3 regions of the Mesobacillus stamsii genome follow, and region 2 is predicted to be linked to each of the others. Evidence: predicted binding sites of a transcription regulator. Region 2 holds the regulator's gene; each other region holds the start of a gene.
What was found. Region 2 encodes Rex, which represses fermentation and respiration genes when NADH is low (regulators of the CRP and FNR family bind a similar motif). Its sites were predicted from a motif close to TTGTGAAATATTTCACAA; they were not measured.
Positions count from the first base shown of each region.

Region 1 (10,311 bases), on a different contig from region 2:
CGATTTAAGATTAAGCTTTTTGAACGTTTGCAGCTTGGGCTCCACGAGCGCCTTGCTCCACGTCAAATGTAACTTTTTGACCTTCGTCTAAAGATTTGAAGCCTTCACTTTGGATAGCAGAGAAGTGTACGAATACGTCGTCTCCACCTTCGCGCTCGATGAATCCGAAACCTTTTTCTGCATTAAACCATTTAACTGTACCTTGTTCCATTTTTGTTGCCTCCTAGTGCGTACTCGCACAACGTATTACTATCCTTGCCCAAAGTGATCATCAAGACGAAAAGTTGATACTTATACTATCCTTTACACCGAACAAAAATAATTCTTTTTTATCATAACAGGAAACGCAAAATAAAGCAAATCTTCTTTTGGATTATTTTTAAAATAGTAACTATAAAGAGGAAAACTTTTGTCGGAATAATGGCGAGTCCATAAATAACGCTACCCAAAAAACCATAAAACTATAATGAATTAACGCACTGCCTTACTGGGGGTCTGACCCCCAGTAGGGGAGTGGTTTTTTTGCGACTAAAGGAAATCTTTTAATGTTTCTTTCAGTGTTCCTCTTGTTTCTGTGTCTTTATCAAAAAGTATTCCGTCATGTACCATTTTTCTGACGAGGTCTGGTCTGAGTCCGGTCAGGATGGTCTTGCAGCCCATCATGGACACTCCAGTCAAAATTTTTTTAAAATAGTGGATAACATCTTTATCCATCATGGCGACACCTGATAAGTCCATGACTAAATTTTGGAACCTTGTGTTGGCTATTTCGTTTAAAACTTTTTCTTCAATTATTCTAATTCTAAACGAATCAATTGCACCAATTAGAGGTAGAACAGAAACAGTCTCACTTACTGGAATGATAGGGACAGACAAATGTTCGACCATTTCTCTTTGCTTATGGAGCATTTGATCTTTGGATTTAGAATAACTGAGAAAGAAACTGTTAAGAAATTGGTCTATTTGTTCATTTATAAATTCTTCCAATTCATAAAAATCTTTTTTTTCATTTGTCAGGTTCTTTTCTTCATCAATTTGTCCAATGATCTTCCATAAAGTTCTTCTGATTGCTTGAATCCATTCTAATTTTAGAGGTAGAGTTAAAGAATGTCTTGCCCATGCAATTCCTTCCTCTTCTGCAAAAGCAACTAAATCTTTATAGTTTTGATCAATTATAAAGAAAATTAATTTTCTTGCATTTTTTAATAGGTCAATATTTCCTTTTTCTAAAATCTCGGTTATTTTCGACGAAACATTAACTGCTTGAGAAAGTAAATTCTCTTCAAATATTTTCTCATTATCGTGAAAGTAGATTTTAATTTCTTTTCTTAGATCATCGGTGTTATGCAAATCTTCCCCCCCTGCACAAAGCATCTTCTCAGCAAATTATTTATACCCATTCTGTCGATTTATAAACCAGTTACTCGAAAAAATTTATAATTAAAAATTTCGAATTGCAGAGGAAACGGTGTAGGTATAGTTAGTTCTTACAAATAAACATTTAAAACGGGATAATGAAAAATCGACGCAAAAAAAGCATAGGAGGGAAATCCTATGCTTTCAAATGCTATCTGCCAAAGAAACTGTCCATTGCATTACGGAAGTCTTCGAAGATCCCGTCTCTGTTGCTGTCGGTGCGGAGGTCATCGGCGAATGTTCCCATTCTGGTATAGGCATCGCGGTCAACTGAAACAAAAACTTTATCGATTTGGTTATTTGCTTGACGCACTCTTTGTTCAATTTGCATCTCCAGCTGGCTATTATTGCCGTTCATGGTGTTGCCAGCTGCATTTCCATTCATGTTTGTATTACCAATTCCATTCATACTTCCATTGTCCATTCCATTGCCATTCGTATTTCCATTCATTGTTCCGTTGCCGTTATTAGGATCAAGAGGGCGATTTGTGTTTCCTATATTTTGGCGGTCGCCATTTCCAGCGTCCCCTTTGCCGTCAATGATTCCATTATTTCCTGCGCGGTTGTTACCCGGATCCACTTGTCCGTTCTCGGCAAAAGTCTTGCCGTTGCCATCCAGTGCATCATTGACAGATGCATTTCCATTCGTTTCGCCATTGTTGTCCGCAAGTCTAACAGCTACGTATGCATTGTTATCTGAGATGATGATTCGTGCGTCGTCCACTTGCGGCAGCTGCTCTACCTGGCGCTCTGCCCGGTCAGCCAGTTGGAGCTTGGTGCCGTCGGTTGCTGGACCGCGCTTAACCTGTGAGATTTGGACTCGCTGATTGCCGTTATCGTCGGCAGCATTGTTATTGGCTCCACACCCGGCCAAACCGAATGTGAAAATAGCACAGCCTGCAATGATGACTAATTTTTTCATTCTGATCACTCCTAGTTGGTATTGTCATCCTTATGATGGCTAAAATTTGCAGCGATATGCAGTACGGAAGGATTTTTTTCTGATTTAAAGTAGCTCAGGCCGGAATGAAGGCATTTTTTTAGAAAAGCTGCTTTTTCATGCACGTTGACACATTTCGTTCAAAACATTTCAACACAATTGTGAATATATTCACAAAAACCCCTATTTTCGAGATATATTTGTTATCTTATAAGTGTAGTAATACTAATTAACTTATAGGAGTGAGGAACATGTTTGCAAAATGGTTAAGAGAGAACAATGTTGCTGCTGGTATATTGACTGTCATTAGAGTTTGGCTAGGGTACAATTGGATGACTGGTGGTTGGGGAAAATTGACTGGTGAAGGCTTCGATGCTAGTGGCTTCCTGAAAGGCGCTGTCGCAAATCCTGTCAAAGGTCCGGATGGACACATGGTATACGGATGGTACGTGAATTTCCTTGAAAGCTTTGCGATCCCGAATGTGGATCTATTCAACTTTATTGTGCCGCTGGGAGAATTCCTTATTGGACTTGGTTTGATTCTTGGTGCTCTGACAACTGCTGCGATGTTCTTCGGTCTAGTGATGAACTTTAGCTTCTTCCTGGCCGGAACAGTATCTCACAATCCAACAGACATCTTCTTCGGGTTCATCATCCTGTTCGCTGGCTTTAACGCTGGTAAATATGGTTTAGACCGTTATGTCGTACCATTTATTCGCAAAGTCGTTCTCAAACGCGGAGAAGAGACCGCACGCAACGTAGCTTAACTTTTTAACGTTGAAAAGCTGCCAGGAATAATTCCAAATCCTGGCAGCTTTTCTTATTTTTTTCGGAGGATTTTGTGTTTTCTTATCTTGTACAAGAGGCCTTGTCTTGTTATGCCAAGTGCTTCGGCGGCGCGTGCCTGATTGCCGTTTTCACTTGTCAATGCGGTTTCTATCACTTCTTTTTCAACCTTTTCCAGATGTTCTGGCAAAGAAAAGTCGTCCGTTAATTCAATCGGAGCTTCAGGAGTTTCAACTTCTTTTTCAGAAAAATGATTCTGGATTTCTTCGGGAAAATCATCGAGAATCAATTGTCCAGACCGGGAGAGAACGGTTGCCCTGGACAAGGCATTTTGCAATTCACGAATATTGCCAGGCCATGGATAAGAAGTGAGTTTTGTTAAAAGACTTTTGGAAATGGAATAGCTGCGAGTATGTTCTTCTTCGAACTGTGCCAGAAATTGTTCGACAAGCAAGGGGATGTCTTCGATTCGCTCACGCAATGGAGGCAATTTGATGCCAATGATATTTAACCGATAATACAAGTCTTCACGAAACTCACCGTTCTGTACCATTTCCGATAAATTCCGGTTAGTGGCAGCGATGATGCGAACGTCTGAAGATATTTCTTTCGCCGTCCCGAGCGGTGTAAATGTCTTGTCTTGGGTGAATTGCAGAAGCTTTGCCTGCACATCCAGCGAGATTTCGCCAATTTCATCGAGAAAAAGAGTGCCCTTGTCGGCTGCGGCGCACTTGCCTTCCTGTGATCGGACAGCGCCGGTAAAAGCGCCTTTTTCGTAGCCGAATAATTCACTTTCTAATAAGTTTGAGGGGATGGCGGCACAATTGACTTTGATGAATGGACCTAATTTCCGCGTGCTCTCGAGGTGTACAGCGTAAGCTCCCCGTGATTTACCAGTCCCACTTTCTCCTTCAAGCAGGATGGTGATATCCTGCTTGGCAACTCTCTCGATTAACGAGTAGACCTCCTGCATTTTTGGGCTCTTGCCAATCATCCCATGAAGGTCATATTTTTGCTGAACAGCCTGTTTTAACTCTTTGTTTTCTTTTTTCAAATGTTTCATTTCAAATGCCCGTTTGATGACGACCTTTAGTTCATCAGCCTTTATTGGCTTTGTTAAGTAGTCGTAAGCCCCCATTTTCATCGCCTTCACTGCATCCTCAATATCTCCGTAGGCTGTGCAAGGAATAAAAACAGTATCCGGAAAAGTGGGCGCCCATTTTTCCAGCAGCTTCAACCCAGTCGTATCCGGCAGAAGGAAATCCAGTAAAACAAGGTCGATGTTCTCGCTCTTCATATGCTTTTCAGCGTTTTTCCCTGTTTCCGCTTCGATGACGTCATACCCTTCCTTCTGCAAGGTAAGCCTGGTTAGGCGGCGGAATTTTTCATTATCTTCAACTAACAGGATGGTTTTTTTCATAATGATCGCCTTCCTCGTGCTTTTTCAATGAAATCAGGAAGGATGTTCCTTCGCCCATTTCACTTTCTACCTCGATATGGCCGTTATGAGAAGAGATAATATCATGGGTAATCCATAAGCCCAGCCCGGTACCTTCTTGTTTAGTAGAAAAGAATGGGTTGAAAATACGCTTAATCTTTTGCTGGGGGATTCCGATTCCATCATCTTTTATTTCTATTTCAATAGTATCACTATTTTCGATCTTCATCGAAACAATAATCTGACCATGGTGCGAAACTGCCTCAATACTATTGATAAAAAGATTGATGAAAGCCTGAATCATCTGGTTTTTGTCACCTTTTACAAAGTAATCCTCGCCATCAGCCTCAAGAGTCGCATGAATTTTCTTTTTCCTAAATTGATGGGATAAAAGCTGAAGCGTTTCTGCGGCGACTGTCTTCATGCTGAAAATAGTTTCGTCCTTTTTGTTTTCCCGGCTGAATTGAAGGAACCGTCTAACAAGATGATCAAGGCGCTGTATTTCTTCCTGGATATCTTTTGCCGCTTCGGAAATGATTTCAGCGGAAGCAACGTCCTTTTCATTGGCAGTTGTCATTTCTTTTATTTCACTGGCAATTAAATCACTCGCAAGCTGGACGGTTCCAAGCGGATTTTTCACCTCGTGAGCAAGCCCGGCGGTCATCTGGCCAATCGCAACCAGCTGCTCGGAACGCTGAATATGCGTCTCCAGTTGGCGCACTTTGGTTACATCCCAAAAGGTGATCAGGACTCCAATGACTTGGTTATTTTCATCTAATAACGGGGAACTAGACTGCTTAATTACTTTCTTTCCCCTTTCATTTTCAAAGGTGAAGTCCTCTTCAAGGCCGTCAAATTTTCTGGAAACATGCTTGCACTGTTCAAAATGATTCCTGAAAGAAAGCGGCAGGGCAGAGATCGATTTTCCAATGATTGTTTCTTTCTTTCTGTTCAATAGATCTCCGGCAGTTGTATTCATGGAACTGATGAAGCCTTCCGGGTTAATAGCGAGGACGCCGAAAGGGAAGGATTCCAAAATCAGCTGCAGATGCCGCTCATGCGCCTGTAAACTTTCCGCCATATACTTCATAGTGCTGGACAATGTTTGGATCTCATCCTCTTTCTCAAGTACAGGAACAAACCAATCTCCCCCCTTTGTGTAGCTCGCAGCGTCCTGGGTAAGAGCTTTGATTGGTTTAATGATCCAGCGGATACCGAATAAAAGCGTGGTCAGCGCCGCTAAAAAAATCAGGATAAAGCCCTTCCATAAAATCTCCTGATTTATGATGATATCTCTTGAAGAAGTAGTAGCAAGAATAAATAGGATCAATAGAGGAATAAAAAAGATAGTGGTAGTGAGATATAGAAATCTTTTGGTTAATCGTGATGGGTAGAATCTTTTCATATCGCTTTCACCTTTCTGACAGCATGCCTCGATCGTAATAAGAGCTTATTTCAGCTATTCCCTTTATACCATATTATTGTCCGCTATCATGACAAACTATCTGAACTCAGCATGAAAAAGGGAGGAAACCATAGCTGATTTCCTCCGAAAATTAGATTACTCTTTAATTAAGCCGTTTTCTGTCAGCCATGTTCTGGCGACTTCTGTTTCACTTTTCTCGTCTATATCGACTTGGTAGTTAAGGTCCGTCATTGTTTCAGTGTTGATTTTTTCAGCTAAAGGCTTTAGAAGTTCTTCTAATTCAGGATACTTTTCAAGCGTTTTTTCATGAACGGTTATTCCCGCATTGTAAGCAGGGAAGAAGCTCTTGTCATCTTCAAGGTTTATGAGATGGAAAGCTTTGATCCGGCTGTCCGTGGAGAATCCTGTTGCCACATCCACTTGTCCGTCTCTTAATGCCTGATAGAAAAGGCCAACGTCCATCTTTTTAATGTTGGAAGAACCAAACTCGAATCCGTAAGCTTTCTCTACACCTTTAATTCCATCCGGTCGCGTCGCGAACTCAGCATCTGCACCTAAAGACAATTCGTTGCCGTCATTCAAATAAGCCGCTAAATCACTGATTGACTTAATGCCAAGCTCTGTTGCTTTTTCTTCTCTCATCATCAGTGTGTACGTATTGTTTAATGACGATGGATTTAGCCACATAATGCCCTTTTCTTTGTCCACTTCTTTTACTTTTTCATAGGCTGCTACTGAATCTGAAAGTGGGTCAAGCTTGTTGTAGTTTACGAGACTAGTTCCTGTATATTCCCAATAAAGGTCAACTTGTTCATTCTCAATTGCCTGACGGACAACCTGGCTGGCCATATTGTTTTTTTCCTCAACCTCATAGCCATTCTCCTTCAGATAGATGGCAAGGATTTTGGAAAGGACGAATTGTTCCGTATAGTTTTTTGCGCCGACGATTACCTTTTTGTCTGAAGTAGAAGTGGATGTGTCGCCTTCACCGCTACATGCGGAAAGCAGTGAAACCATTAAAACGATCAATGCGGTAAATGATAAAATCTTTTTCATTTTGTTTTCCCCCTAAAAATGGATTCTCTTTAATCTGATATTGTTATTGATTGTCTTAATCCTTTTGATATAACCAGCTTTTCGATGAACCGGACTAATTGATCGGCCAAGAGAGCGAGCAAAGTAACCGGGATGGCTCCGGACAGAAGATAGGAGTTGTCCCTCATCATGATTCCAGTGAATATCCAGTCGCCAAGTCCGCCGCCGCCAACGAGATAGGCTAAAGCAGCTGTTCCAATGTTGATGACCACTGCTGTCCGGATGCCAGCCATAATAGGGTAGGCTGCGTTTGGTAGTTCAATTTTCAAAAGAATTTGAGCAGGCGTGTAGCCGATCCCTTTTGCTGCATCCAGTAAGTTCGGATCAATCGATTTAATCCCAGCTACAGTATTGCGTAAAATTGGCAATAAGGAATAGAGGAACAGAGCAAAGACCGCTGGCTTGAAACCGATTCCCATCCAGGTCATCGCCAGTGCCAGGATCGCCAGACTTGGAATGGTCTGCCCGAGATTGGCTATATTCATGAACAGCCATTGAAGCTTTTGGAATTTAGGCCTCGTAACCAGGATCCCCATTGGAATCGCAAGCACGATTGCCAGCAAGATGGATAGGAGCACCATATTGATATGCTGCTTTAACAGAAAGATAAACCCTTCTGAATCATCGATGATTAGCTGGTAATACCCCGATTTGAATGACCAAGCGAAGAAACTAGCAACCAGGGTGAAGAGAATCAGCTTGATGACAAAAGATAGTAAACGCTTATTCTTCATGCTTTTCACCCCCCTTATTTAATATGCTGATGCAAATAGGCCTCTACATCATCAATTTTCATCGCACCAACAAGCTTGTTATTTGCCTGGACGACAAGCTGGTCTGCTTCCTGGTTGAGCAGAATGGATAAGGCATCTCTTAGATTCGTTTCAACGGAAATTGTCTTTTTGTTGGAATTCTCATTGCCGTCCAGTTTTCGCAGCATTCGTTCTGAAATCAAATCCTCCACGGTATGAAGACTCAGACTTTTTAACGCGCGGTCCTTGCCAACAAATTCACGAACAAACTCATTCTTAGGATGGGCAAGCAGCTCGCTAGGAGAATCATATTGCATTAGTTTTCCATTTTGGAAGATTGCGATGGCGTCTCCCATTTTGATGGCTTCATCAATATCATGGCTGACAAACAGGATTGTCTTTTTCACTTCCTGCTGAATTTGCAAAAACTCATTTTGAATTCGGGTACGGATGACGGGATCAAGTGCCCCGAACGGTTCATCCATTAACATGACAGGTGGGTCTGCGGCCATCGCACGAGCGATTCCGACTCTTTGCTGCTGTCCTCCTGAAAGCTCATGCGGGTAACGCTTCCGATATTCATCTGGATTCAGGCCGACCAAATCCATCAAGTATTTATACCTGTCTGCTTTTTTCTTTCGGTCCCAGCCGATTAAATTAGGAACAGCCATCACATTATCTTCAATCGTCATGTTTGGGAACAAACCGTTATGTTGAATGACATAGCCGATCTTTCGTCTCAACTCGATTTCATTCAAAGAATTCACATCTGTTCCGTTGACAAAAATTTTGCCATCCGTGATCGTTTCTAGTCTGTTTACCATTCTAAGTGTTGTCGTTTTGCCGCAGCCCGATGGCCCTAGAAAAACGACGATATTGCCTTCAGGTACATCAAAGCTTACATTATCGACTGCTTTCACCTTATCACCGTACACTTTGGTGACTTGATCAAATTTAATCATATCTTTCACCCCATCTTACTTCTATTTATTGTTGAAAACCTTTTGGAGTCATACGTTTTTGGAGAAGTCCGAGCAGTCCGTCTGTCACAATCGCCAGAAGGGAAATGGCGATCGCTCCTGCCAGTACCATGGTTGTATTCGATCTTGAAATCCCCTGGTTGATCAATACTCCAAGTCCGCCAGCCCCGATAAACGCAGCAATTGCGCCGATTCCGATATTCATGACCACGGCTTGCCTGACTCCTGCCATAATGATAGGAAGGGCATTGGGAATCTCCACACGCAGGAGACGCTGCATCGTATTCATTCCCAGCCCAATGGCGGCATCACGAATATTGGGATCGACATTATTGATGGCTACATAAGTATTACGGATGATCGGCAGTTGCGAATATAAAATAAGTGCTATCACCGCTGGCACGAAGCCGATACCCTGATTGATGACCGACAGAATCGGAATCATGATCCCAAAAAGCGCGATACTCGGGATTGTCATGATGATATTAGCCACCTGGAGAACTGTCTCAGCCAGTTCTTCATTCGTTGTAAGATAAATCCCAAGCGGAAGTCCGATTGCGATCGCAATGAAAACGGCCAAGCCCACAAGCTGCAGATGCTCCACACTATATGTCCAAATCGAAGTCTGGTTTTCTAGCATGTAGTTCAATAAATCATTCATCTCTTTCCACCACCTTCAAATTAACTAGTACAAAGGTAATAGATGCAAGAACCGTGCCAAATTTTAAAAATAGATACAATAAAGCACCCGAACCCCGCTATCAAAGGGTCAAGTGCTTGGTCCTATTTATTACTGTAAAAACGAAACAATTTTACAAAAGCAAAAAAATTTTACATGGTTGTTAAAATATTTTGACAAACGCCAGGACAAAGGGTCGGTTCCGGTGTCCCGGGAATTGTAAGGATTTAACTTTGCATTATATTCAAAAAATGAGCTTTTTCAAAAAAAGTTGTAAGCAGAGGCTCATCGAAGATGGAAGAATCGTTTATGTGTTGTCAATAGGTGTTTCTTCATACTCCGATAAACACAACTACATAAAGTAATCCTTATAGATAAAAAATGTGACGACTAGGGATCCAATGGAATCAAAATCGAGCAAGAACAATCCAAAGCGCGACTGGTATATTTGGCGTGATGGAAAAGGAAACGCAGCTCAACCGCCGAATAACTGCCGCTCCTATTCTTGCCTGTCAAAATGGGAATTCGATACCGAGGCAAAGCAATATTATGCTTATACACTCGAGTATGAAGGAGAAAAACTGCTCTTCATCGCCAATTTTTCAGTACAACCGCAATCAACAGAACTATTTGCTGTTTAGATGGATGAAGAAAAAACATATGCTCTCTGTTTTTTCATGCAGCGTAGTTGTGGTCATTGGGACTCCAAAAGAGCTAAAAGTCTAAACTCCGGAAAAATAACGATGGAGATTGTAGATTTTTCACTCGCTTGGTATGATGAGATTGACAGGAGATCAGG
Region 1 is NZ_JAUSUN010000028.1:29,604-39,914, reverse strand. It holds gene cspC (cold shock protein CspC) at 11-211, opposite strand; gene J2S25_RS16810 (STAS domain-containing protein) at 529-1,350, opposite strand; gene J2S25_RS16805 (YhcN/YlaJ family sporulation lipoprotein) at 1,568-2,338, opposite strand; gene J2S25_RS16800 (DoxX family membrane protein) at 2,608-3,123, shown strand; gene J2S25_RS16795 (sigma-54-dependent transcriptional regulator) at 3,177-4,562, opposite strand; gene J2S25_RS16790 (ATP-binding protein) at 4,537-5,985, opposite strand; gene J2S25_RS16785 (glycine betaine ABC transporter substrate-binding protein) at 6,142-7,062, opposite strand; gene J2S25_RS16780 (ABC transporter permease) at 7,092-7,835, opposite strand; gene J2S25_RS16775 (ABC transporter ATP-binding protein) at 7,850-8,815, opposite strand; gene J2S25_RS16770 (ABC transporter permease) at 8,841-9,494, opposite strand; gene J2S25_RS16765 (alpha-amylase family glycosyl hydrolase) at 9,914-10,153, shown strand.
Region 1: a site for Rex is predicted at 2,516-2,533, ahead of J2S25_RS16800 (DoxX family membrane protein). Genes of this name have one in related genera too.

Region 2 (10,311 bases):
ATACTCACCAGGAATCATTGCCTACTCCTCCTTTTATTAACGAATTGGGTCATGCACCGTCACAAGCTTTGTCCCATCCGGAAAAGTTGCCTCCACCTGAATATCATGAATCATCTCAGGAACACCCTCCATTACATCTTCCCTTGATAATATTGTGGCACCGAACTGCATTAACTGAGCTACCGTCTTTCCATCCCGCGCACCTTCAAGGACTTCATATGTAATAATAGCAATAGCCTCTGGATAATTAAGCTTCAACCCTCGTTTTTGCCTACGCCGTGCTAAGTCAGCTGCTACAACGATCATTAATTTCTCCATTTCCCGCGAAGTAAGCTTCATTTATTTCACCCCTTCATTCAATATAACCCAATTAGCACATCGTTTAATATTCGATGTAAGATTACCTTACATAAAAATATTTTAAAAAATGAAAAAATAGATACGTTAGGACAAGTAGGGCCGGTTTTCAACACTCCTTTCCCGGATAATTGGACCATCACAAAAAGAAAAAGAAGCCTCCCAAAAGTTCAGTGAACTTTTGAAAAGCCTCTATAAAAACATCCATATTAGCAAACCACTCTCTTACTACAAAACCAAATCCTATCAAGGGTTCTAGGGCATTATGGTGTAGTGTTGCCCAATGATTAACAGATAGATTGGAATACTATAGCAAAAATGAATCGATCAGGTTTTTTAGAGGTACAACCTTTAAGATTAACTCATTTTCAAGTTAGAAGAAGCTTCCCGAAAATTCCAGTCATCTTTTTGTTACACTCTTTTAATACCTTCTAAATTAAAATAAACATTTTTTGCCCTAAAGGGAGCAGGACTTGTATATTGTAATTTAAATCTGTCAAAATCACTTATTCGCTTAGAATGATAATAAGGATGAGTAAACGATAATTTTTCATTTCTAAGCCAACTTGGTACTTCAATAGAATAAATTTGCAAATAATAATCTATCAAGGCTGATACTTTAGTTAAGTATGTTAACTCAGTATCATTACATAATTCTAAATCTATTGGATTGATAAGACTCTCAATAAACTCCATATCCTTTGTTCTTAGGATTTCTAATAATTGATTTAAACTTGTATCTTCATCAGGATACTCGAATAATGAAAGTAAATACTTATTCCCAATCATATCCTAAATCCTTTCCTAAATATTTTATAAAATTTATTTGTCTCTCGCCGATTAGAGTTAGCGGTATATAATTATTAAAAATAGTTAAAAGTTCATTTTTAGTAGTAATACCTAAATCTTTACATAGTAAAAAGGCATCAACAAAATCCTTAGCAGGTTCTGGTCTAGCTGCTAATATTTTCATTGCTAACAATTGTTCTGCCCTAGGTTTTAAAATTTTTAAGTTGGAATATACCTTATAGGTTTCTTTATCTTCTCTTAAAATGGCTTTCAGCGGCTCCTTAATCTCTTCATTTATCCAACCCTCTGAAAGATTAAAAATAAACTTGGTTTGGGCTAATATGTTATCCAATAATTTCGTATTAGTGTTACCAAACACACAGTCTATATCTTTAGTTGCTGGTCTATTATCATATACCATCGTCATAATAGAACCACCATAAATTGTTATCTCTAGTTGCAATAAATTTTCTTTTAGCCGTTCATTTAGATAATCAAATATCTCTAACAACTTATCCTTATCCATTAATCCAATATTATTAGAATTAGAATTAGTCACCTTATTCCACCTCTATCAGGTTTTTGCATTCTATCTTCATTATATCATTAAAAATATCAACAAAATAACCATTCTCATTAGAATATTAATAGGTGAACACTCACTAATAATGCGCCGATTTCTTCTTACGCTCCCATATCATAACCCAATTTTCTTCTTTTTCAAAATCTAAATAAAAGCGATACAATACTTTCTTCATGGTAAGTTGTCCTCTTCCTTCGCAATCGCCAAGCCATTTTTATAAAGCTCACAAAGTCTACTGACTTCATATTCAACAAGAAACCAAAAAGAAGCTTCCCACAAGTTTGCTCAACTTATGAGAAGCCTCCGTTAAAATCCTCAATATTAGCAAAATGTTAGCAAATCACTCTAAGCACCCTACAAAACCCACTCATATCAAGGGTTGGAGGCACTTATTACATCATGCCGCCCATTCCACCCATGCCGCTCATGTCAGGCATGCCGCCGCCGTTTTCTTCTGGAATGTCAGCAACTACTGCTTCAGTAGTCAGGAACATTGCAGATACGGATGCTGCGTTTTGTAGAGCAGAGCGTGTAACTTTTGTTGGGTCAACGATACCAGCTTCGATCATGTTTACCCACTCGCCAGTTGCAGCGTTGAAGCCTGTGCCGACTTCTTCGCGCTTCAAGCGCTCAACGATGACTGAGCCTTCAAGGCCTGCGTTGTGAGCAATTTGGCGAACTGGTTCTTCAATTGCACGAAGAACAATGTTCACACCAGTAGCTTCGTCGCCTTCTGCCTGGATTTCGGATACTTTTTTGTATACGTTTAGAAGCGCAACGCCTCCGCCTGCAACGATCCCTTCTTCCACTGCAGCGCGAGTTGAGTTAAGGGCATCTTCAATGCGAAGCTTACGTTCTTTCAATTCAGTTTCAGTAGCAGCACCAACCTTGATGACTGCAACGCCGCCAGCTAGCTTTGCTAGGCGCTCTTGCAGCTTTTCACGGTCAAATTCAGAAGTTGTTTCTTCCATTTGCACACGGATCTGGTTGATACGGCTTTTGATTTGTGCGCTGTCTCCAGCACCCTCCACGATCGTGGTGTTTTCTTTTGTAACAACAACTTTAGAAGCGCGTCCTAAAGAGGTGATCGTAGCAGACTTAAGGTCGCGGCCTAATTCTTCCGTGATCAATTCGCCGCCAGTTAATGCAGCGATATCTTCTAGCATTGCTTTGCGGCGGTCGCCGAAGCCAGGAGCTTTTACTGCAACTGCGTTGAATGTTCCGCGAAGCTTGTTGACTACCAATGTTGCAAGTGCTTCTCCTTCAACATCTTCCGCAATAAGCAATAATGGCTTACCTTGTTGGACAACCTGCTCAAGAACAGGAAGAATTTCCTGGATGCTGCCAATTTTCTTGTCAGTAATCAGGATATATGGGTTTTCAAGAACTGCTTCCATTTTGTCAGAATCAGTTACCATATAAGGTGATGCATATCCGCGGTCGAACTGCATACCTTCCACAACATCCAATTCTGTTGTGAAGCCTTTAGATTCCTCGATTGTGATTACGCCATCGTTGCCAACACGCTCCATTGCTTCAGCGATCAATTGGCCCACTTCTACGTCATCAGCAGAGATTGCGGCAACTTGAGCGATAGAAGCCTTCCCTTCGATTGGCTTAGAAATAGCCTTTAACTCTTCAACTGCTTTAATAACAGCTTTTTCCATCCCTTTACGGATACCCATTGGGTTCGCTCCGGCAGTTACGTTCTTAAGACCTTCGCGGATCATCGCCTGAGCAAGAACGGTTGCAGTAGTTGTACCGTCACCAGCAACATCATTTGTCTTGCTTGCTACTTCAGCTACCAGCTTAGCACCCATGTTTTCGAATGCATCTTCAAGTTCGATTTCTTTTGCGATTGTAACACCATCGTTCGTGATTAATGGTGAACCAAATTTCTTCTCAAGTACCACGTTACGTCCTTTTGGTCCAAGAGTTACTTTTACTGCATTTGCAAGAGAATCTACGCCGCGAAGCATCGCGCGGCGAGCTTCTTCACTGAATTTAATTTCTTTTGCCATGGTAGAAAAACCTCCTTAGGATTTTTATTTGTTATATGAATCTCTACACTTTTGTTTGTGTCTAGCTTTAGCGCCTAGTCCCTCGAGACGTTGGCGCTTCCGCTATTCTATTCTACTACTGCTAAAATGTCGTTTTCACGTAGGATCAGGTATTCAGTTCCCTGATACTTCACTTCTGTGCCTGCGTATTTTGAGAAGATGATGCGGTTTCCGACTTCAACTTCAAGAGCAACGCGCTCTCCGTTTTCAAGTACACGGCCAGTACCAACAGCTACGACTTTTCCTTCTTGAGGTTTTTCTTTCGCTGTGTCGGGTAAAACGATACCGCTTGCAGTTTTTTCTTCAGACTCAACAAGCTCGATAATAATACGATCTCCTAATGGCTTGATCAAGTGAAACAACCTCCTCAAATTATATGTAGATTCTTGTTTATTAGCACTCACCTTTATAGAGTGCTAACACAATTTATATAATAATGAATCTCGATTTTTTTTGCAAGCAGGAAGGATAATTTTTTTATAAAATTTTCTAAACAGCTTCTAAACCGTCTTTCTTATTCTTATGTGGGATCGCTTATATGACCGCCTGTTCCCTGGAATTTTGCTAAAAATAGTTAGAAGACAACCTGATATTTGAACTTTCCCAACACTTACTAGTAAAATGGATAGATAGCATTTCTATAATAGCTGCACATCTTCAAATAAACCGATCCTACTAGAAGGAGTTTTCATTTTGAAAAAGGAATACTGGTTCGTCATTATTGCCTATATCGTCATGCAGATTTCCAGCTTGGTCGGTGTACCGTTTGTTGTCTTTATCGGAACTGCCATGGGAAAAAGTCTGGAGGAAATGCAAACCCTCGCGATTCCATACTGGCTAGTGATCAGCTTTTCACTGACACTCTTGATCATCCTTCTAATTTTAAGGAAGGAAAGAACGAAGGACACTGATTTTCGCGACGCTTCTTCACCGGCAAGCTCGGCTGCCTGGGCATTCGGCGGGGTATTTCTTGCCTTGTTTGCCCAGTCGATTGCAGGTACTATAGAAAGCATGCTGGGAATTGAAATGGGCTCAGAGAATACTCAGCAAATCATCAAACTGATTACACAATTCCCGGTTGTCATCCTTGTCAGCTCGATTATTGGTCCAATTCTAGAGGAAATCGTCTTCCGAAAGATTATTTTTGGGAGACTGCACCAGAAAATGAACTTTTTCTTTGCCGCCTTGATCAGTTCCGTTATTTTTGCGTTGGCCCATATGGAGCCTGAACATGTGATCCTATACTCAGCTATGGGATTCACTTTTGCCTTTCTATATGTGAAAACAAAACGGATCATTGTGCCGATCATTGCCCATGTTACAATGAATACAATGGTTGTTATGCTTCAATCGGTATTTCGAGAAGACATTGAGAGAATGATAAAAGAAGCAGAAAAAATTCAAAGCTTTATTGGGGGATTTTAAGTCATGAAGCAATCGCCTATATTTTCAGGCGTTGTCTATATCTTGTTAGGCAGCTTATTTACCTATTTCGCGATCCAGAATGTCAACGAAACAGGCTGGGGGTTTTTCAGCTATTTGCTCGTAGCCCTTGCAACATTCGACTTTGGGTCCGGCATCAGAATGGTCCTGTTCCATTTCAAACTGAAGAATAACCAGAATAAAAAATAGCTCCTTCATCTGAAGGAGCTATTTTTATTCTTCCACTTCCGTTATTTCCGCGTCGGTTGGATAATGCTTCAAGAAATAAATCAACGATTGCAATTCTACTGCGAGATCAATATGATGGATTCTGATGGAAGTCGGTACATTCAGCCTTGCCGGTGTAAAGTTAAGAATTCCCTTTACATTTGCCTGCACCAATCTGTCCGTAATCGACTGTGCCACGGTGGAGGGCACCGTCAGAATTGCAACCTGAATGCCTTCCTCTATAAGAACCTTGTCAAGATCATCCATGTGATAGACTGGTACATCGCCAATCTGTGTTCCCACCTTATTCGGATCAACGTCAAAGGCAATTTTAATTTTCGTATTATTGTTTTTGGAAAAATTATAGTTCAAAAAAGCGGTGCCCAAATTTCCGACACCGATTAGACCGACCTTTGTAAGTTCATCCTGGTCCAGCGTCTTTCGAAAAAAAGTCAGCAGATAGTTTACATTATAACCGTAACCCTTTTTGCCCAAAGCCCCAAAATAGGAAAAGTCCCTTCTGATCGTCGCTGAATCTACTTTGACAGCCTCACTCAGTTCCGCAGACGAAACCCTTTGCTTGCCTGAAGAATGCAAGTTCAATAAAAATCGGTAATAGAGAGGCAAACGTTTTGCCGTTGCTTGCGGAATCTTCATTCCATCGTTGGTCATTCTCAAATCCTCCACCCTGTTTGTATTTCTATTTTATCTTCTCATCTCGCTTAAAATCACCATTTTTCCCGCCGGTTTTTTCTAAAAGATATGTCTTGCCAATCACCATGCCTTTGTCTACGGCCTTGCACATATCATAAACAGTCAGCGCGCATGCAGATGCTGCTGTTAACGCTTCCATTTCTACACCTGTGTTTCCTTTCGTTTTAACTGCTGCAGCAATTGCGAGAGTATAGTCACTCCCATTTTGCTCCCAAGCAAATGAAATGTCTATGCCTGTTAAGGGAATCGGATGGCACATAGGAATAATCTCGGAAGTCTTCTTGGCTGCCATGATGCCAGCAACCTGAGCGACCGCTAGTACGTCGCCTTTTTTTATTTTATTTTCGGTAATTCTGCCATATATATCTTCATTAACGGTAATGCTTGAATGGGCAACTGCCGTACGGACGGTCTCTGGTTTTTCACTGACATCGACCATCTTCGCTCTTCCCTCATCATTAAAATGCGTAAATTCTGCCATGCTCAAGCTCCTTTCAACCAAATAATACACTATTTTCACAAACTTGTGTGTGAACTTTGTTTCTATCCTTACATGTTAAGGCTGAATGTCTCCCCTCACAAGCAAATATTGCCGAGCCCTTTAGTTTGGGTTACACTATCCATAAGGCATTAGAGGTGAAAAAAAAAATGATTTTATTACAAGTTAATCAGCTCTCAAAATATTTTGCGGCTGATCTTATTTTAGCGAATATTAAGTTTGAAATACAGACTAATGATCGAGTTGCCCTGGTCGGCAGGAATGGTGCTGGAAAATCAACCCTGCTGAAAATCATTGCTGGCTATGAATCACATGACGGTGGAGACATCATCCGCCCGAAAGGCACATCGATCGGCTATCTTGCCCAGAATACCGGACTGGAATCCGAGAAAAGCATCTGGGAAGAGATGCTCGCTGTTTTTGACGAATTGCGCAGCATGGAAAAAGAGCTGCGGCGGCTTGAGGAGACCATGTCTGATCCTGGAATCCTTTCCAATGAAGCAGAGTATGCTAGAATTTTGAAAGATTATGACCTTTGTCAAGTTCAGTTCAAGGAGCAAGGCGGTTATCAATACGAAGCAGATATTCGTTCGGTCCTTCACGGCCTGAACTTTCAGTCTTTTGATTATTCCACAAAAATCTCCACTTTAAGCGGTGGACAGAAAACAAGGCTTGCACTCGCTAAGCTGTTATTAACGCATCCTGACATCTTGATCCTTGATGAGCCGACAAACCATCTTGACATAGATACACTTTCTTGGCTTGAACAGTATCTTCAAGGCTATGATGGGGCCATTTTGATTGTTTCTCATGATCGTTATTTTCTCGATAAGGTAGTGAACCAGGTATACGAAATCTCCCGCCATCAGCTGACGAAATTCCCAGGAAATTACAGTTCGTATTTGCATCAGAAAGCCGCAAATTACGAACGCGACCTGAAGCTTTATGAAAAACAGCAGGATGAAATCTCCAAGCTTCAGGACTTTATCCAGCGGAACCTTGCCAGGGCCTCGACAACAAAACGCGCCCAAAGTCGCCGGAAGCAGTTAGAGAAGATAGACCGAGTGGACAGGCCGTTAGCTGACGAAAAATCCGCTTCCTTCAGCTTCCAGATCGAGCGCCAGAGCGGAAATGATGTCTTGAGAGTGGACGCCCTTTCAGTTGGCTATCACAACCAGCCCGTGTCAAAGGATATTACCTTCCATCTTTCTCGCGGTGATAGTACGGCACTGGTCGGACCTAATGGTGTTGGAAAGTCGACATTGCTGAAAACCATTGTTGAAAACCTGCCATCGATCGCTGGCAGCATCCAATATGGCTCCCATGTCTCGATCGGCTATTATGACCAGGAACAGGCAGAGTTGAGTTCGAATAAACGGGTTTTAAACGAGCTATGGGACGAGCACCCGCTGAAATCCGAAAAGGAAATCCGCACCGTATTGGGCAACTTCCTGTTTTCAGGCGATGATGTGTTAAAAATCGTTTCTACCCTGAGCGGCGGTGAAAAAGCACGGTTGGCACTTGCCAAGCTGATGCTGCAAAATTCCAATTTTCTCATTCTAGATGAACCAACAAACCATCTCGATCTGGACAGCAAGGAAGTTCTAGAGAATGCTTTGATTGATTATCCGGGCACCATCCTGTTTGTTTCCCATGACCGTTATTTTATAAACAGGATCGCCACAAAGGTTCTGGAGCTGAACCGCAGTGGGGCAACAGAATATTTAGGTGATTATGATTACTACGTCGAAAAGAAATTAGATCAGGAAGAACTGAAGGCACTTGCCAGACAGGCTGCAATAGCGGCTGGCAAGGTTACCGAATCAGTCAAACAGGACAAAACCTCCTACGAACAGGATAAAGAGGCAAAGAAGCTGGAACGTCAGCGCAAGCGGCGTATGGAAGAAGTCGAAGCGCTGATTGACAAGCTCGAGACAGAGGCCGCCGAATACGAAGAATTGCTTTGTGACCCAAACATCTTCCAAGATCACGAAAAAGCAGCAGAAATCCACTCCAAAATCGAAAGCCTGAAAGAAAAAATCGACGAGCTGATGGAAGAATGGACAGAATTGGCATAGAAATGAGAAAAACCGGATATGAATATATCCGGTTTCATATTTTGCTCAAAATGTAATAGTAAAAACCGGGACTTTTTGTTCACACAGTTATTCACATAGGAAAGACTAATTTAAAGGTTATCCATAGAGTTTTCCACATTATCCACAAAAACAAGCTTACTTATCTACTTATCCACAAATATTTGGTGCTAAAAGATTTTTTACCCGCGATTTTGGTTGTGGATTGTGATCTCTAGCCCAGGGTCTCCATTCAGTGTTAACCCCGCTCTTTGCCCTTTCTCGTACATGACACTTCCTGCAGCCGCGATCATTGCTGCATTATCGGTGCATAAGGACAGCGGAGGAATGACGAGCTCCACATCCGAATCGGCAAAAACTGCAGATAATTTTGCTCTCAGTCCTTTATTGGCCGCAACCCCTCCAGCCAGCAACACTTGTTTTACACCGTATTCCTTAACTGCCTTTTGCGTCTTCGTGACTAAAACATCAATAACACTCTCCTGAAAGCTGGCTGCAAGCTCTTCCGGAACAATTTCTCCTCCTCGTTGCTGTGCATTATGGACAACATTGATCACAGCGGATTTCAGACCGCTGAAACTGAAATCATAGGACCCTTCCTCTAGCCAGGCTCTTGGCAGCTTAATGGTTGCCTTTCCTTCATGGGCAAGCCTATCAATATGCGGACCGCCTGGATAAGGAAGATTCAGGGTACGAGCAACCTTATCATAGGCCTCTCCTGCTGCGTCGTCACGCGTCTCCCCTATCACCTCGAAATAACCATGCTCCTTCATATAAACAAGCTCTGTATGCCCCCCAGACACGACAAGCGCAAGCAGCGGGAACTTCATCTCAGCAACAAGCCGGTTTGCATATATATGGCCAGCAATATGATGAACTCCTATCAGCGGAATGTTGTTAGCAAAGGCTAAAGCCTTGGCTGCATTTACACCGATTAAAAGCGCACCAACGAGACCTGGTCCTGCTGTTACAGCAATCGCATCGAGCTCTTTCATATCTACTTTTGCCTGGCTGAGTGCTTCCTCTAACACAAGCGTGATTTGCTCGACATGGTGCCGCGAAGCGATCTCCGGGACCACACCACCAAATCGTTTATGACTCTCAATCTGGGAGGCCACAATATTCGCAAGGATTTCCCTTCCGTTTTTTATAATGGCTACTGCAGTCTCATCACAGCTCGTCTCTATTCCCATTATTAATTGGTCTTTTGTCATGATAAATTCACCCACATTACTATAGCGTCTTCCATATTGTCTGTATAATATTTCTTCCTAATGGCACCTTTTTGGAATCCAAACTTTCGGTAAAGATTTTGAGCCCTTTCATTGCTTACCCTCACTTCAAGCGTCATCCTACATGCTCCCATATCACTGGCAAGCTCTATTACCCTCGCCATCAATGCCTCACCAAGCTTCATGCCCCTGTAATCCGGAAGCACGGCAATATTTGTGATATGTGCTTCATCCACAATGATCCATACACCACAGTAACCCACAACCAGCTGATCCACTTCGACAACCAAATACTGAGCAAATTGATTTTTCGTCAACTCATTAAAAAATG
Region 2 is NZ_JAUSUN010000025.1:1,781-12,091, reverse strand. It holds gene J2S25_RS16040 (urease subunit beta) at 1-18, opposite strand, end outside; gene J2S25_RS16035 (urease subunit gamma) at 37-339, opposite strand; gene J2S25_RS16030 (hypothetical protein) at 769-1,146, opposite strand; gene J2S25_RS16025 (hypothetical protein) at 1,133-1,705, opposite strand; gene groL (chaperonin GroEL) at 2,122-3,750, opposite strand; gene groES (co-chaperone GroES) at 3,858-4,142, opposite strand; gene J2S25_RS16010 (CPBP family intramembrane glutamic endopeptidase) at 4,483-5,214, shown strand; gene J2S25_RS16005 (YdiK family protein) at 5,218-5,421, shown strand; gene J2S25_RS16000 (redox-sensing transcriptional repressor Rex) at 5,446-6,111, opposite strand; gene moaC (cyclic pyranopterin monophosphate synthase MoaC) at 6,140-6,634, opposite strand; gene J2S25_RS15990 (ABC-F family ATP-binding cassette domain-containing protein) at 6,802-8,730, shown strand; gene tsaD (tRNA (adenosine(37)-N6)-threonylcarbamoyltransferase complex transferase subunit TsaD) at 8,931-9,962, opposite strand; gene rimI (ribosomal protein S18-alanine N-acetyltransferase) at 9,959-10,311, opposite strand, start outside.

Region 3 (10,311 bases), on a different contig from region 2:
GCCGATTCAAGAGCCAGTTTCACATTGCGTCCATCGTCCTTTAAAAGAGCGGGATGAAAGGACTCCCTGAATAAGTCACCAAAGCGAAGGAATACACGCTGCCTAATATAATAAACCAATTCATCTGCCTCTTGTTTAAGGCGTTCTTCAAGGATGTTTGGGCTTTTTTTGGCTAAAACAGTCAGCATCCGGTCTTTTTCGAATAGCAGGTTTTGACGTTTTTCAGCCTTTGTGGCCTTGTCTTCCTCTGCTGAACGGATTATTTTTTCCAACATACTGATCGCCTGCTGCCATTTCGCCTCTGCAGACTCGACAGCCATGGTCATCAAATCCTTGGCAATGAATCGGTAAAACACTTTTTCAAAGGAGTTAAAGAGCTGGTCTCCGCTGCTGCCCGGTTGCAATTTATCTTTCAGTCCCTTTAAGCTGGAAACAGGGAAAAGTTGTGGCTTCCTAATACCGTACTGGACAAGCTGCCCTTCCACATATTCGAGAACAGTCTCTTGTTCTTCCTCTGAATTCGCCAAATCGACCGCATTGACGAGGAAGAACATTTTATCCAGTTCAAAGCTATCTTTTACCCTGCCTAGCTGAAGCAGAAATTCGCGATCTGCTTTTGAAAAGGCATGATTATAGTAGGTGACAAACAGGATCGCATCCGAATTCTTGATATAATCAAAGGCAACTCCGGTATGGCGTGCGTTGATTGAATCGGCTCCTGGGGTATCAACAAGTGTAATTCCTTTTCTTGTCAGCTCGCAATCATAATAAACTTCGATTGATTCAACAAAACATGATTTCTCCTCTTGTGCCACAAATTCACCGAAAGAATCCATGTCAACGGATAATTGCTCACCGAATTTGTCCCTGAAATGATCAAAGCCATTTGCAAAAGCTTGTAAAAAGGAGTAATGGGTTTTTTCTATTACACTATATTCGCTATTATCCAATTTAATAGTTTTGATTAGATCGATCGATCCATCGAAATCACGGACATATCCGCCAAATAATCTAAGCGATCGCTCCAGCTCATTTTTTAGTTGTTTATCTGTTTTCATTTTCACAATAACAGAGCCATGAGGATGGTCTTTCGTCACTGGTTTGATTTTATTAATCGCGGCCGTTGTTGGGTTAGGTGATACCGGCAAAATCCTCTCCCCTACAAGCGCGTTGGCAAATGAAGATTTTCCGGCACTGAATGCACCAAACAGGGCAACTGTGAATTCTCTGCCTTTTATTCGCATAGCCTTATCTTTTAATTCGCGGGAAATCTTTTTCAGTCCGGGTATCGCTTCTATCTGATCAGCTGCGTAGTTCAACTTCCCAATCAATTTCTGTTGGATATGATGAAGTTGTTCTCCCTCCCGCTCTTCCTGCTCAATTGGAGCTGTGTGAACTTGTAAAGGATCCATTTTTTTCTCAAGCGGTTCACGAGTGCCACGGACTAAATTTCTGATCATTTCTGGCTCATCTTCGTCTGCAAAAAAAACGCTTCCCACCTCATCTTCGAACTGAATCGCCTCTCCATAAAGAATCTCAGAAACTTGTCTTCTGTTCTCGGCAATTTTCCTTCTGATTCTAGACAATTCTTCCCACGCATCCAAAAGCTTTCCGTATTTCTGTTCCTTCCTGACAAGTTCATTCACTTGCTCATCATCCTGTAATTTGACTGAGTGAAGGAACATTTTTTTAATTGGTTCGAGCTTTTTTCGCGCACGGTTTTTCAGGGATTCGGCGACATCATTTGTATAATTTAAAACATAATCACCTGAAAGCCTGGCTCCAGACTTGACGGCTTCAGACAGCAGTTCTTTCCCGAAATCAATCTTAAAACCATTGGCAGCTGTCTGAAGTTCAGCTTGTGTCAAATGATATTTTCTGAATAGCTTTGCTAAAAAGTCCTTGATATGCCAGTCAAGTTGAGATTGAACCTTTTCTTCCAGATCTTTATAGAAGCTAGACAATCTGGCTGCTTTTTCCTGTTCCGTTTTTTGTTTGGAGAAAAATAAGCCTACTTTAAAATCTGGTTGCCTAGACTGCAAGTATGCTTCTGCCAGCTCCCTTGTCTGAAACGGCATCAGATAGGCATTCTTCAGGATGTCATTTTGACCTGCCCTAAATTCCTGTTCTGGATCCTGTTTCCTTTTGATGTTAGTAATTTGGCTTCTTATACCGTCTAATTCTTTAGAAAGCTGCTCCCTATCGCTTTCGCCAAGATCTGCTAAAATGGATTCAAACTGGTCAATCTGAGCGGAAACATCCTGTTCTAGATGGCTTAGATGATCCTCTGACAGCTTTTCTAAGGAACGAAAGACGGAAACAGGTAAAAGCTCCGAACGTTTGCTTTTCCGCTCGATGATGAATTTGCGAAGCTCGTCAAACTGGTTAACAGATAATTCAGGTACTTTAAGCGATGTATAAAAAATCCCAGAATGCTTTACTCCCCAGTCGGAAAACGCAGCCTGTACACTATCCTTAAATTGTTCAAACGGCAGTTCGTCATCCTGATGCTTGTCAACCTGATTAATAATTAAATAAAGCTCTTTCCCGGCGTCGGTCAGTTCTTTCGTAAAAAGGAAGTTCAGCTCCGATTGTACATGGTTATAGTCCATGACGTAAAAAACAATGTCGGAAAGATGAAGAGCTGATTCTGCCGCGATCCGGTGGGCATCATCCGTTGAATCAATTCCAGGTGTATCAATAATAGCGGCATGCTGCAGGAACTCTGCTCCGCTATGACTGATTTCAATTCCCTGTATCTCGTTACCATCCATACAAAAGTTTTTGACCGTTTCATAATCATAGGGTGCCGCATACAGTCTAGATCCGCCGTTACGAAAAAAGACTTTAGCATACTCTGCGCCTGACTTTATTTTTACCAGATTTGCACTGGTAGGGATCGGACTGGATGGCAGGATATTTTCACCGATCAATCGATTGATCATGCTCGACTTCCCTGCAGAAAAATGTCCGCAAAAGGCAATTGAAAATTCCTTCTCCATTGCTTTCTTCCCTAGTTCTCTCACTTTTTCCGCAGTTTCCCCATCTTGATTCGCAGTTACTAACTTATAGAGAGAGACAATCTTCCCGAGAAGTTTTTGCTCTTGGTGTGCAGTGTGGCCCATTCCTCAAACTCCTTGTGACAAAATAATGAATAGCTCTATTTTATACGATTTTTCGGTGTTTTCCTATTATTAGATAAATTAATGGCCAAAACAAAACCCGGACATGATGTCCGGGCTGCCACTTTTCTGCTATTTTTCCTTCAGTGCGGTTTTAAAACATTGCTTAATACATATTTCATAATGAAGAAGTAAGCAGCTATCGTTAAAACTACTAGCATAGAAACCATTTTTACGACACCGTCCTTAAAGTTCTTTAATTGAGAACTATTTTCATCTTAAGAAAAGTATAGCATGATTGAGGATCATTTTCAATGAGAGGCTGTTAATTGTCACACTTCTTTAACAAATTCGGCAGGAAACGACCGTGATTTGAAAAAACAGCTTCGTATTTAGTACATTCTTTCAAAGCCCTTTCCTCAACAGGAATCCTGATAGACAAGATCAGGATATTCAATAGCGTAAAAAGCGCCATCGTAATATAGGCCTTAAACATCAGCGGTATGACCATGAATTCCAATGCTACGATCAAATAGTTTGGATGCTTGATGATTTTATAGGGTCCTTTCTTTACAACTTGTGCTCCGGGTACGATAATAATTTTTGTATTCCAGAACCTTCCTAAAGAAGAAAGTGCCCAAATCCTCATACCTTGGGTGAACAGAAACAACGTCAACAATACAGGCCAATAATCAGACAACTGTTTATTCAATAGCGTTACTTCGGCAATAAAAACGAGAAAAAATCCTGTGTGAATCGCCACCATCGCTGGATAATGCCCCTGCCCAAATTCAATTGCTCCCTGGCTTTTCATCCAGGATTCATTTCTTCTGGCAATTAAAAGTTCCGTAATTCTTTGGAATACGATGATTCCGACAAAGAGATAAAACACCATTTTATTCCCACCTCATTAACAGCAGCTCTGAACTAAATCCAGGCCCTAGGGCTGCGCCGAGGCCAAGATCGCCTTCCTTAGCAGTTTCCATAAACCTTTTTAGCACATAAAAAATTGTCACCGATGACATATTTCCAAATTGTTTCAGGACGTCAAGGGAGATGTTGGTCATGTCTTCCGGTAGCTTCAAAGCGGAACGATAGGCATCAAGAACCTTTTTGCCGCCTGGATGGGCAATGAAGTGATCAAGGTCCGCTACCTCCAGGCTATGGGTGTTCAAAAACCTAAGTACATTAGGCTGTAGCCAGTTTTCAATAATAGTCGGAATATCTTTTGAAAAGACGACATAAAGGCCTTCATTTTTAATATTCCAGCCCATAACGTCCTCTGAATCGGGCATCGTCGTGGACTGAGTTCCGAATATATTAGGGACCGCATTCTTTTTGGCAAGTTTCTCGTAGCCAGAATCATCACCGCAGACAAGAGCACATGCAACTCCATCGGCAAACAGCGAAGTGCCGATCAGATTGCTTTTTGACCGATCGTTTCGTTGAAAAGTCAGACTGCAAAGCTCAATGGAGAGCACGAGCACTTTGGCCTTTGGGTATGCGAGGCAGTATTCATAGGCGCGCGACAACCCTGCCGCTCCGCCTGCACATCCAAGTCCCCATATCGGGATCCGTTTTGTATATTGTGAAGAAGATAGGATATTCATAATCCTCGCATCTATGCTTGGTGTTGCGATTCCGGTACTGCTGATGGTAAATATAGCATCTATTTCTTCGAAAGGGATTTCATTTTTCAGGAAATCTTCATTATGCAAACAATTTGTGATTGCCTCTGCACCAAGCCTTACAGCCGATTCGATATAGGCATCATTTTTTTCCTCAAATGTATGGTCTTTTTCGAACCAGTCAAGATCCTTGGCAAAATGGCGTTTTTCAATTTGACCATTCTGGAAAACGGTCAATAACCGGTTAATGTCCTTAAATGACTCATTAAATATCTTTTCGGCAAAGTTCATGACTTCTTCCTGCTTTATTGAATAAGGCGGAACTGCTTCAGCGATCGACAAAATTCTGGGCACGACAATACTCTCCTCCCCTATATATACGGTTACTTTTTCCATTTACCCCTGAGAGTATGCAAGCAAACAAAGATTGCTTGCATACGAAAAAAACTCCCCCCATATGGAGGAAGCCTAAGTTTTGAAGGAGTTGCTGTGCAAGTTCATTATACAATGCTGCTGAGTCGTATACATTATAAAATCTTTACCAGTTGACAGGCTCGAAAGAACATTCGTGGTGTCGCGGAGCAAAAGCAAAAATAGAAAAAATCACAATGGCCGGTTTCTTTAAAAACCGTGAATCGTCATTCCACCATCGACAAAGAGGGTTTGTCCTGTTATATAATTTCCTGCATCTGAGCTTAGGAACACAACTGGTCCGACTAGCTCTTCCAGCTCACCGATTCTTTTCAGAGGTGTAACGGCGAGGATGTCTTTTACATATGCTTCATCTTCTAAAAGTTTTTCAGTCAATGGTGTTTTGAAATACCAAGGTCCAACGGAATTTACATTGATGCCAAATTGACCCCATTCCATTGCAAGCACTTTCGTCATCTGCATGAGAGCGGCTTTGGTCGCTGCGTATACGACACCTGTCCGAAGCGCTACCTGGCCCGCTACCGAGGAAATATTAATGATTTTTCCACCAGATGGTTGGTTTTTCATGACACGGCCGGCTTCTTGAGAGATCATAAAGGCAGATTTCAAATTAGTGTCCATAATCTTTTGCCATTCCTCGTCCGTCACTTCCAACGCCTTGGAACGGATATTCATGCCTGCATTATTTACTAGAATATCAATCTTTCCCCACTTCGCTTCTATTTCCGCAATCGCCGTATGTATTTGATCCCTTTTCGTAACATCAGTAGGAAGTATAAGAGCTTTTCTTCCTATTTTTTCAATGATTCCCGCAGTTTCTGTAAGATCATTTTCGGTCCGGGCAAGAATTGCAACATCAGCCCCGGCTTCAGCTAGCCCGATCGCTAATGCTCTGCCAATCCCGCGGCCCGCACCCGTGACTATTGCCGTCTTTCTGCTTAAATCAAATGAAGGTAAGAACATCCTAACAGCCCCCTATATAAAATTGCTTTCATTTTACCATAGTATCGAACAATTCGTGATGCAAACTGCCTGTCCCAAACGCAAGCTTAAGACATCCTTATGCAGTTTAATGGAAAAAAAGCACCCTGCTCGATGCTAGTTGCTCCCACCTGGTTGCCTCTGCACTTCAATCAAGATTTGTTTTTCAGCTGTTTCCCCACAATTCAGGCAAATCTTTTTCTCATCATAAATCAGCCTGCAATGATCACAATAATACTTTTGCATGAAATTCACTTCCAAAAAAATATTCTTGATTCAGTTTATTAACAAAAACCGGAAAAGTGACTCTTTTTTTAAACTTGCTTTCCGTTAGAAGTCAAGCCCTGCCTTTCACAAGTTGTTTTTTGAATAATTTCATTTGCTCCTATTTTCACATAAATAGTTTCACAGATTATTCACATTTACCCGTCGTACCTTGTGACTTAAATCACTGTATTGACGCGCTTTCACCATTAACATAGTAAATATGTCAGGTATGAACAATTTGTGAACTGTTCAAAACCGTATTTACGTTTTCAATTTGTTTTGTATGATGAAAATGTACTTATCAATTAATGGCTAGTTTTTATTTTATGCGAAGGGAGTGGACCGGGATGGCTCAACCTGAAATCGGGAAGAAAACGCACACAAAGGTGGAAGATCAACCTTCCTTGAAAGGAACACTTGCATCGGTTTTCTTATTAGGATTCTTTTTAATTGTTACTTGGCTAGGTGTATTTTTCTTGTTTGTCGATCGTTTTTAAGACCACCAAAAGGGGAGAAAGAAGTTATGCATATTCATAAGTTTGAGAAAATCTGGTTGATATTCGGGGTAACGACCTTAATCATTTTCCTCACGGTCATCGGTGTTAGTGCCTTCTATTTAGGAAACCAACCTCCTAGCTGTTTGGCTACAGTGAATCCTGAAAACGTTGACACAACTGCTCCATTCAATGAACCAGGCTTGAAAAAGGTAGAAGGGAAAGAGTGGGATTATGAACTGGTATTTGTTGCCTCCGCCTTTTCTTACAACCCTGGAAAAGTGGAAGTGCCACTAGGAGCGAAAGTAAAAGTCATTGCTACCACGAAAGACGTCATTCACGGTTTCGAGGTAGCAGGCACCAATATTAATATGATGCTTGAGCCTGGCTTCATCAGTGAATATGTCACTACCTTTGACAAAGCAGGCGAATTTCTGATCGTTTGTAATGAATACTGTGGCGTCGGCCACCATACGATGACGTCTAAAATTGAGGTGATAGAATAATGAATACTAATTCAATGAATCCAAAAGTGGACCGTCGGGACGGCAAATTGACCATGGCGCACTTTTATGTCGCTTTCATCGCCCTTGCCATCGGCGGATTAGCAGGTCTTTTGCAGACACTAGTCCGGTCTGGAAAATTTCAATTGCCTACATGGACTGGGTATTACCAGATCCTCACCTTACATGGCGTCGTTCTTGGCCTTGTTTTAACAACTTTCTTCATTATGGGATTTCAGCTTGCACTTGTGAGTAAGACATCGGGGACCTTCACTAGAAAACAGCGCCTAACCGGATGGATCGGCTTCTGGACAATGACCATCGGAACTATAATGACAGCCATCATGATCCTTACTAACCAAGCTTCAGTCCTTTATACCTTTTATGCACCATTACAGGCTCACGCGCTTTTTTACCTAGGTCTTACTTTAGTGATTATCGGAAGTTGGATTGACGGAGCGGCAATCATTATGGCTTACACTTCATGGAGAAAAGCAAACCCAGGAAAACCCAGTCCACTGCTGACTTTTATGTCCCTTGTTAACACACTTATGTGGATTGTAGCAACAATTGGCGTCGCAGCAACGGTTTTATTCCAACTCCTTCCTTGGTCATTAGGCCTGGTAGATCGTGTTGATGTATTGGTCAGCCGTACATTGTTCTGGTACTTCGGTCATCCGCTTGTGTATTTCTGGCTATTGCCTGCGTACATGGCTTGGTATGCCATCGTTCCTAAGATTATTGGCGGAAAAATTTTCTCGGATTCTTTGGCGAGGATGTCCTTCATTCTATTCCTGCTGTTCTCGATCCCAGTAGGTTTTCACCATCAGTTGATGGAACCTGGGATTGATCCAGCATGGAAATTCCTTCAAGTGATTTTGACATTCCTTGTTGTCATTCCGTCATTGATGACAGCCTTTTCCTTATTTGCGACGTTTGAGATGTATGGACGCTCCAAAGGTTCTACAGGACTATTTGGCTGGGTAAAGAAACTTCCTTGGGGAGACGCACGTTTTGCAGTTCCCTTCATTGGCATGCTTGCTTTCATTCCTGCTGGTGCTGGCGGAATTATCAATGCTTCCAACCAATTAAACCAAGTGGTACACAATACGATTTGGGTTACCGGTCACTTTCATTTGACACTTGCAACCTCTGTTGTATTGACTTTCTTCGGGATTTCCTATTGGCTGGTGCCGCACCTGACAGGCCGAGTTCTTACAAAAGCGATGAATAAATTAGCAATTATCCAGGGCGTTGTTTGGGCAATCGGCATGACTTTCATGTCAGGTGCAATGCACGCAGCCGGCCTGCTTGGTGCACCGCGACGTTCTTCTTTCTCAACGTACGGCGGTTCTGAGCAAGCTGCTGAGTGGATTCCTTATCAGATCGCTCAGGCAGTCGGCGGAACGATTTTATTCCTTGGAATTATCCTGATGCTTTACATTTTCGTAAATCTTGCTTTCTTTGCACCTAAAGGAGAAGAAGAGTTTCCTGTTGGTGAGGTTGCGGATCAGGCTGAAAAAACACCGATGGTATTTGAAAATTGGAAGTTATGGCTCGGTATCACTGTACTTTTGATCTTATTCGCCTACACAATTCCATTCATTGATATGATCCAAAATGCACCAATTGGTTCGAAAGGATACAAGTTCTTTTAACTAAGAAAAACCGGGCAAACTGCGCCCGGTCCTTTTTTGGTTTGGCTGATAATTTATTGGTCTCCGGATACATTGGACCTCCACATTTTCCAAAATAAAACAGGGTGTGAGATCTCGTTCGATTTCATACCCTGTTTTTATTAACATAGCCGAAATTTAAAAATCTGCATTTCCTGGTGTACGAGGGAATGGAATGACATCACGGATGTTTTTCATGCCGGTTACATACATAACAAGTCGCTCGAAGCCAATTCCATAGCCGGAATGCTTGGTGCCGCCGTATTTTCTAAGCTCGAGATACCACCAATAATCTTCTTCCGACATACCAAGTTCTTTTATCCGTTCTGTAAGGACCGCTTCTCGTTCTTCCCGCTCGCTTCCACCGATTAACTCGCCAATTCCGGGAACTAAAAGATCAGTTGCAGCGACTGTTTTTCCATCCTCATTCGCTCTCATATAAAACGCTTTGATTTCTTTTGGATAGTCGGTAACAAAAACTGGACGCTTGTAAATTTCCTCGCTTAGATAACGTTCATGTTCCGTTTGCAAATCTGTACCCCATTCTACAGGGTATTCAAATTGCTTTCCTGAGTTTTTCAATAATTCAACTGCTTCACTATAAGTGACCCTTCCAAAATCAGAACGTAGGGCATTCTCCAATCTTTCCAGAAGTGTTTTATCAATAAAGCTGTTGAAGAAGTCCATCTCTTCTGGTGCATGCTCAAAAACATACTCAATGACATACTTAATCATTTCTTCTCCAAGATCCATGATATCCGGCAATTCTGCAAAGGCAACTTCTGGCTCAACCATCCAAAATTCCGCGGCATGTCGTGCAGTATTTGAATTTTCTGCCCTGAACGTCGGACCAAATGTATACACATTGCGAAATGCAAGAGCAAAGCTTTCCGCATTCAATTGACCACTCACGGTTAAGTTAGTTTCTTTCCCAAAAAAATCAGCCTTTTCATCTACCTGTCCGTTCTCTGTTTTTGGTAGCTCGTTCAAGTTCATCGATGTCACACGAAACATCTCCCCGGCTCCTTCAGTATCGCTTCCGGTTATGATTGGTGTATGTACATAGACGAATCCTTTGTCTTGAAAGAATTTGTGAAGAGCATAAGCTAGTACAGATCTTACTCTAAAAACGGCTGAGAAGGCATTGGCTCTTGGCCGCAAATGAGCGATGGTTCGCAAATATTCAAGCGTATGCCGCTTTTTTTGAA
Region 3 is NZ_JAUSUN010000001.1:197,926-208,236, forward strand. It holds gene J2S25_RS01075 (dynamin family protein) at 1-3,125, opposite strand, end outside; gene J2S25_RS01080 (isoprenylcysteine carboxyl methyltransferase family protein) at 3,448-4,017, opposite strand; gene J2S25_RS01085 (type III polyketide synthase) at 4,019-5,104, opposite strand; gene J2S25_RS01090 (SDR family NAD(P)-dependent oxidoreductase) at 5,372-6,145, opposite strand; gene J2S25_RS01095 (cytochrome c oxidase subunit 2A) at 6,778-6,927, shown strand; gene J2S25_RS01100 (cytochrome c oxidase subunit II) at 6,954-7,430, shown strand; gene J2S25_RS01105 (b(o/a)3-type cytochrome-c oxidase subunit 1) at 7,430-9,085, shown strand; gene asnS (asparagine--tRNA ligase) at 9,242-10,311, opposite strand, start outside.
Region 3: a site for Rex is predicted at 6,527-6,544, ahead of J2S25_RS01095 (cytochrome c oxidase subunit 2A). Genes of this name have one in related genera too.